Regions from separate parts of the Microbacterium aurum genome, predicted to be linked through region 2. Evidence: predicted binding sites of a transcription regulator. Region 2 holds the regulator's gene; the other holds the start of a gene.
The links. The regulator HrcA, encoded in region 2, represses chaperone genes, less so after heat shock. The targets are predictions, from matches to a motif close to TTNGCACTCGNNNNNNNCGAGTGCNAA.
Positions count from the first base shown of each region.

Region 1: a site for HrcA is predicted at 2,071-2,097, ahead of groES (co-chaperone GroES). Genes of this name have one in related genera too.

Region 1 is NZ_JAFBCQ010000001.1:3,254,039-3,257,440, forward strand. Features, by position in the region: gene JOD60_RS15875 (ABC transporter substrate-binding protein) at 1-453, opposite strand, end outside; gene rarD (EamA family transporter RarD) at 613-1,545, opposite strand; gene groES (co-chaperone GroES) at 1,678-1,974, opposite strand; gene JOD60_RS15890 (class I SAM-dependent methyltransferase) at 2,163-3,350, shown strand; gene JOD60_RS15895 (hypothetical protein) at 3,358-3,402, opposite strand, start outside.
Region 2 is NZ_JAFBCQ010000001.1:2,341,324-2,344,725, reverse strand. Features, by position in the region: gene JOD60_RS11580 (16S rRNA (uracil(1498)-N(3))-methyltransferase) at 1-388, opposite strand, end outside; gene dnaJ (molecular chaperone DnaJ) at 390-1,499, opposite strand; gene hrcA (heat-inducible transcriptional repressor HrcA) at 1,554-2,591, opposite strand; partial or broken gene JOD60_RS11565 (carboxylesterase family protein) at 2,677-2,832, shown strand; gene hemW (radical SAM family heme chaperone HemW) at 2,998-3,402, opposite strand, start outside.

The DNA of each region.
Region 1 (3,402 bases), 910 kb from region 2:
GTCGGGCGAGGTGTTGGCGGGCGAGAAGGTGATGATGCCGGCTGCGACGTTGGAGTCGAGGAACAGCTTCGTCACACCCGAGGCCGCCGCGCCGACCATGGCCGAGACGCCCGCGTTCTGGAGCTTGGGCACCGTGGTCTCGAACGCCTTGTTGTCGGCGTCGCCCGAGTCGCCCGGGGTGAAGTCGATCGTGAGGCCCTTGGCGGCTTCGTTGACCTCGTTCACGGCGAGCTGGACACCGGCCTCCTCGGGCGGGCCGAGGAAGGCGAGGCTGCCGGTCTGGGGCAGCACGCTGCCGATCTTGAGGGTGAGATCCTCCGCCGGGGCCGCGCTCTCGCTGGGCTCGGTGGAACCTCCGCCGCCGGCGCAGCCGGCCAGCAGGACTGCGCTGACAGCGGCGACGGCGATACCGCCGAGTGCCTTGCCAGCACGAGAACGTGTGAAGACGCTCATGTTGCTCCTTGATCTGTATGAAACACGGGGCGGCATCGGGACGCCTCCCCAGTGGGTCAAACCTATGCGCGGAAGCGCGTCCGGATTGTTGCGTTCCGTTAACGGTGTGAAACCAAACGGTCACGGTGCGATAACGGCGCTTCGGGCCGCCCGGCCGCGTCAGACGAGGTCGGCGACGTCGGATGCCGCGCGCGTGCGCCGCGCCGAGATCAGCGAGTCGGCGCTCAGCACGATGAGGGCGAGCCAGACGAGGCCGAACCCGATCCAGCGCTCCAGCGGCATGGGCTCCTGCATGATCCACGCGCCGGTGATGAACTGCAGGATCGGGGCGACGAACTGCAGCAGGCCGATGACGGTGAGGGGCGCGCGCCGCGCGCCGGCCGCGAACAGCAGCAGCGGCACGGCGGTGATGACCCCCGCGAGCGGGACGAGGGCGGTATGCCACGCGCCCTGCGTGCCCCAGACGAGGCCGGTCGTCGCGCCGACGATGACGAGCTGGATGATCGCGATCGGGGTGAGCCACAGCGACTCCAGCGTCAGCCCGCTGATCGCGTCGACGCGGGGGCCGATCTGCTTCTTCACCAGCCCGTAGGTGCCGAAGCTCGCCGCGAGGGTCAGGGCGATCCACGGGAACGAGCCGTAGGCGACGATGATCACGATGACGGCGAGCGCCGCGAATCCGATCGCGACCCACTGGGCGGTGCGCAGCTTCTCGCCGAGCACGAGGACACCCAGCAGCACCGTGACGATGGGGTTGATGAAGTACCCGAGGCTGCCCTCGATGACGTGACCGGTGAGGATGCCGATGAGGAAGACCTGCCAGTTCACGTAGATCAGCAGGCCCGCGATGATCGTCCAGAACACCAGCCGCCTGTCCCGGAGGATCGCGAGGAGCTTGCCCCAGGTGCGGGTGACGGTCAGCAGGATGGCGCAGAACAGCAGCGAGAACAGGATCCGCCAGACGACGATCTCCCAGGGCCCGATCGGCGCGAGCAGCAGGAAGTAGAGGGGCATGAAGCCCCAGAGGAAGTAGGCGGCGAAGGCGTAGACCCCGCCGAGTCGTTCCTCGCGGGCGGTCTCGTCGGGTGTCATGAGACAAAGCCTAGAACGGTCATGACTCGTCGCGGGCCGCGACGGCCGCGGCATCCTGCCGTTCCTCGCTCATCTTCTGCCAGCACGACGAAGGCCCCTGGGAGAACCCAGGGGCCTTCGCGAGACGTTCGCTCAGCGGACGACGACCGCCAGGACGTCGCGCGCCGACAGGACGAGGTACTCGTCGCTGCCGAGCTTCACCTCGGTACCGCCGTACTTGCTGTAGAGCACACGGTCGCCGACGGCGACGTCGAGCGGCACGCGGTTGCCGTTGTCGTCGATGCGGCCGGGGCCGACCGCCACGACCTCGCCCTCCTGGGGCTTCTCCTTGGCGGTGTCGGGGATGACGAGGCCACTGGACGTGACCTGCTCAGCCTCGACCTGCTTGATGACGATGCGGTCCTCGAGCGGCTTGATGGAAACCGACACGGTCTACCTCTTTCTTGCGGGGCGTACTGCCGTTTGTCACTGAAAGACTCGTTAGCACCCACGAGGGTGGAGTGCTAACGCAAGTCTAGGGCGCGGTTGGCACTCGTGCAACGCGAGTGCCAACTTCCCGTCACAGCCCTATGGGGGCCGCGTGGGGGCTGGGGGACTCGCACACCTAGGCTGGGCGGGTGGAACTGGCCGAACTGACCGCCCTGCTCACCCCCGAGGGGCTGCGGCTCGTGGACGAGATCGGCGCGATCGACACGCCCGCCGATGTGGCGGCCACGGTGTCGCGGCTGCGCGCCGCGGGGCTCTCCCCCGAGCTCGTCTCCGCCGCCGTCGGGCAGGCGCGGCTACGCACGCGGGCGCGTCAGAAGTTCGGCGAATTCGCCGAGCGGATGCTGTTCACGCGCGCGGGCCTGGAGCAGGCGACCCGTCTGGCGATCGGCGCGCGCCACGCCGGGCGGTTCCGTGACGCCGGGTTCGCGCGGGTCGCCGACCTCGGGTGCGGGATCGGCGGCGACGCCCTGGCCTTCGCGGGAATCGGCCTGCAGGTGCTCGCCGTCGACGCCGACGAGGTGACCGCGGCCCTCGCGGCCTACAACCTGGCCCCCTTCGGCGACGCCGCCGTCGTGCGGCACGCGCGCGCGGAAGAGGTCTCCGTCGACGGCGTGGACGCCGTCTGGCTCGACCCGGCGCGCCGCGAGGCGGGGCACGGCGCCACCGCCCGCGTGGGTGCCGCGGACTGGTCGCCGCCGCTGGACTGGGTGTTCGATCTCGCCGGGCGGCTGCCGGCGGGCATCAAGCTCGGACCCGCGTTCGACCGCACCCGGATCCCGGACGGCGCGGAGGCGCAGTGGATCAGCGTGGACGGCTCGACGATCGAGCTCGTCGTCTGGACGGGAGCGCTGGCCCGCCCCGGCGTCCGGCGCGCCGCGCTCGTGGTGCGCGGCGGCGGAGCGGCCGAACTCACGGCATCCGCCGACGCCGAGGATGTCGCCGTACGCCCCTTGGGCGCGTTCGTGCACGAGCCCGAGGGTGCCGTCATCCGCGCGCGGCTCATCGGCGAGGTCGCACGCGACCTGGACGCCGGCATGCTCGCGCCGGGCATCGCGTACCTGACGTCGGATGCCGCGGTCACGAGCCCCTTCGTGCAGACCTTCCGGGTGCGTGAGCAGCTGCCGACCGACGTCAAGGCGCTGTCGCGCGCGCTGCGCGAGCGCGGGATCGGGACGCTCGAGATCAAGAAGCGCGGGGTCGACGTCGACCCCGCGACGCTGCGGACCAAGCTGAAGCTCCGCGGCAGCGAGGCGGCGACGCTGATCCTGACGCGGGTCGGCGGCACGCGCCTCGCTCTGCTCGCCGATCGCGTCTGAGCGGGCGTCAGCCGAACAGCGGCCCCTGCGTCGAGGCCCACCACAGCCATCC
Region 2 (3,402 bases):
CGACGCCCTTCGCGGCCTTCGCCTGATCCCACCGCGAGACGCTGCGGGCGGCCTGCCACGGCACGATCTCGTCGACGCCGAGCTCGGTCGCCGCCTGGATCGCGAGTTCATCGCGGTCGCCCTTGGCGAGGGCCTGCACGAGGACGAGCCGGGGTGCGGCGGCGGGATGGCTGGTCCGCGCCGTCACGGCGGCGACCACGCGCTTGGGCGCGACGTCGGTCACGACCGCTTCCAGCCACAGTCCGCGGCCGTCGCCGACGGTGACCTCCTCGCCGACCCGCACCCGCCGGACGGCGGCCGCGTGGTGCGCTTCGGCGCCGGTGATGACGATCTCCGCGCCCACCGGCGCATCGAGGGGAACGTCGTCGACGAGGAAGTGCAGCGCCATGTCAGCCCCGGAAGCGGTCGCGCAGCTTCGAGAACATGCCCTGATGGAACTGGGCGAGCCGGGGCGGCGGCGACTTCGACTTCTTCGCGAAGTCCTCGATCAGCGCCCGCTCCTTGGCATCCAGACGCGTCGGCGTGACGACCTGCACCGCGACCCGCAGGTCGCCGCGGGTGCCACCGCGCAGCGGCGTGATGCCGCGTCCCTTGATCGTGAGCACGTCGCCCGACTGCACCCCGGGGCGCACCTCCAGCTCGACGTCGCCGTCGAGGGAGGTGATCGTGGTGTGCGCGCCGAGGATGGCGTCGGGCATCGACACGTCGAGCGTCGCGAGCAGGTCGTCGCCGTCCCGGCTGAAGGTCTCGTGCGAGGCGACCGTCACCTCGAGGTACAGGTCGCCGTGGGGGCCGCCCGCGGGGCCGACCTCACCGGAGCCGGGCAGCTGCAGCCGCAGACCGGTCTCCACACCGCCGGGGATGTCGACCGAGACCGTGCGGCGGGCGCGGACGCGTCCCTGGCCCTGGCAGCCGGCGCACGGGTACGGGATCGTGGTGCCGTAGCCCTGGCACGCCGTGCAGGGCTGCGAGGTCACGACGTTGCCGAGCAGACTGCGCACCGTGCGCTGCACCTGGCCCGAGCCGTGGCAGATGTCGCATGTCGCCTCGCCGGTGCCCGGCTGGCAGCACGAGCCCTGGCAGGTCTCGCACAGCACGGCGGTGTCGACCTCGATGTCGCGGTGCGTGCCGAACACGACGTCGCCGAGGTCCAGGGTGACGCGCACGAGCGCGTCCTGGCCGCGCTCCCGGCGCGACCGGGGGCGTCCGGCGCGACCACCGCCGCCGCCGAAGAACGTCTCGAAGATGTCGCCGAACCCGCCGAAGCCGCCCCCGGCGCCGCCGAATGGCGAGCCGTCGCCGCCCATGTCGTAGCGCTGGCGCTGCTCGGGGTCGCTCAGGACGTCGTAGGCGTGCGTCACGAGCTTGAAGCGCTCGGATGCGTCCTCGCCGGGGTTGACGTCCGGGTGGAGCTCGCGCGCGAGACGCCGGTACGCCTTCTTGATCTCCTCGGGGCTCGCATCGCGCGAGACGCCCAGGACTTCGTAGTGGTCGGCCACAATCGCCTTTCCTGCCCTTCCGGGCGCGGTGGGGTTCGTTCTGTCGGCTGCCGCTCAGCGGGACTGGTCGTCCTCGTCGAGCAGCCTGCTCAGGTAGTGCGCGACGGCGCGGACCGCCGCGAGGTTGGTGGGGTAGTCCATGCGCGTCGGACCGAGCACGCCCACCCGGGCACGGGATCCGGTCGCGTCGTAGTCGCCGGTGACGACGGATGCCTCCGCCAGCCCGAACGGCTCGTTCTCGCGACCGATGCTCGCCGCCAGGCCTTGATCGTCGGCGACCATCTCCCCCATGAGCCGGAGCAGCGTCACCTGCTCCTCGATGGCCTCCAGCAGGGGGTAGATGCTGCCGCGGAAGTCTCCCTCGCGTCGCGCGAGGGTGGCGCTGCCGGCCATCACGAGGCGGTCCTGACGGAACTCGTCGAGCTCCTCCCCGACGATCCGCGCGACCGTGCGCACGGCCTCGTCGACGGGTCCGCCGGAGGGTTCGGATGCCGCCAGCTGCGCGATCGCCGAGGCGGCCTCCGCCACGGGCTTGCCCGTGACCAGGCGCGCCACGGCGTGCTTGATGGCCGCGGCATCCTGCTCGGTGAGCTCGGCCTGCAGGAACGCGACGCGCTGCGAGACCCGGCCCGTGTCGGTGACGACGATGACCACGACGCGCGTGCCGCCGAGGTGCACGAACTCCACGTGCGAGACGCTGGCGCGCGCGAACGAGGGGTACTGCACGATGGCGACCTGACCGGTGAGCCGGGTCAGCGCGCGGACGGTGCGCACGAGGAGGTCGTCCAGGTCCACAGGGTCGGCGAGGAACGACGAGATCGCCGAGCGCTGCGCCGTGGACAGGGGCCGGAGCTCCGCGAGATGGTCGACGAAGACGCGGTACCCCTTGTCGGTCGGGACGCGCCCCGACGACGTGTGGGGGGCCGCGATGAGCTCCTCGTCCTCCAGCAGCGCCATGTCGTTGCGGATGGTCGCCGCCGACACGCCGAACTGATGACGCTCGACGATCGCCTTGCTGCCCACCGGCTCATGCGTGTCGACGTAGTCCTGCACGATCGCGCGGAGGACCTGAAGTCCGCGTTCCGAGACCATCAGCCCTCCTTGTTGGCACTCACGGTTGCTGAGTGCCAATCTTATCGCGCCGCCCCTACGGTGAGTCGGCGCGGAGGGGTTCTCGGTGCTCGAGGGCGCTCCGCGCAACCTGGGACTCGCCGACGCCGCTGCAGGCCTCCGCTGGGTGCAGCGCGAGGTCGCCGCCTTCGGGGGCGACCCCGCGCGGATCACGATCGTCGGCGAGTCGGCGGGTGGCGCGCTTGTGGCGGCACTGCTGTGCTGGCCCGACACCGCCGCGATCCCCCGCGTTTCCCCGGATGCCGAGTGCGCCCGTTCTCGCCGAGTGCGCCCGCTCTGGGGCGGGCGCAGGGGGCACGCTCGGCGAGAACGGGCCCGGTCGGCGAGGTCGCTCGGCGAGGTCGCGAGGCGAGGACCGCGGTGGTGCTCAGGCGGTGAGGGCGCGGACGACGGCGTCGGCCAGCAGGCGTCCGCGCCGGGTGAGCACGACGCGGCCGCGGACGGCCGCGGCCCCGTCGATGAGGCCGTCGGCGATGAGGGATGCCACGGCGTGACGCCCCTCGCCGCTGAGCTCCGAGACGGCGAGCCCGTCCGCGATGCGGGAGCGCAGCAGCACATCCTCCAGGCGTCGGGCGGCGGCATCCGGTCGCTCCCGGCCGGCAGCGGGCGACTGCGCCGCGGCCAGGCGCTGGGCGTACGCGGCGGGATGCTTCACGTTCCACCACCGCAGCCCGCCGACGTGGCTGTGGGCTCCGGGACCGTACCCCCACCAGTCGGTGCCGCGCCAGTACGCCAGGTTGTGGCGGGAGCGCTGGGCCGGCGTCCGCGCCCA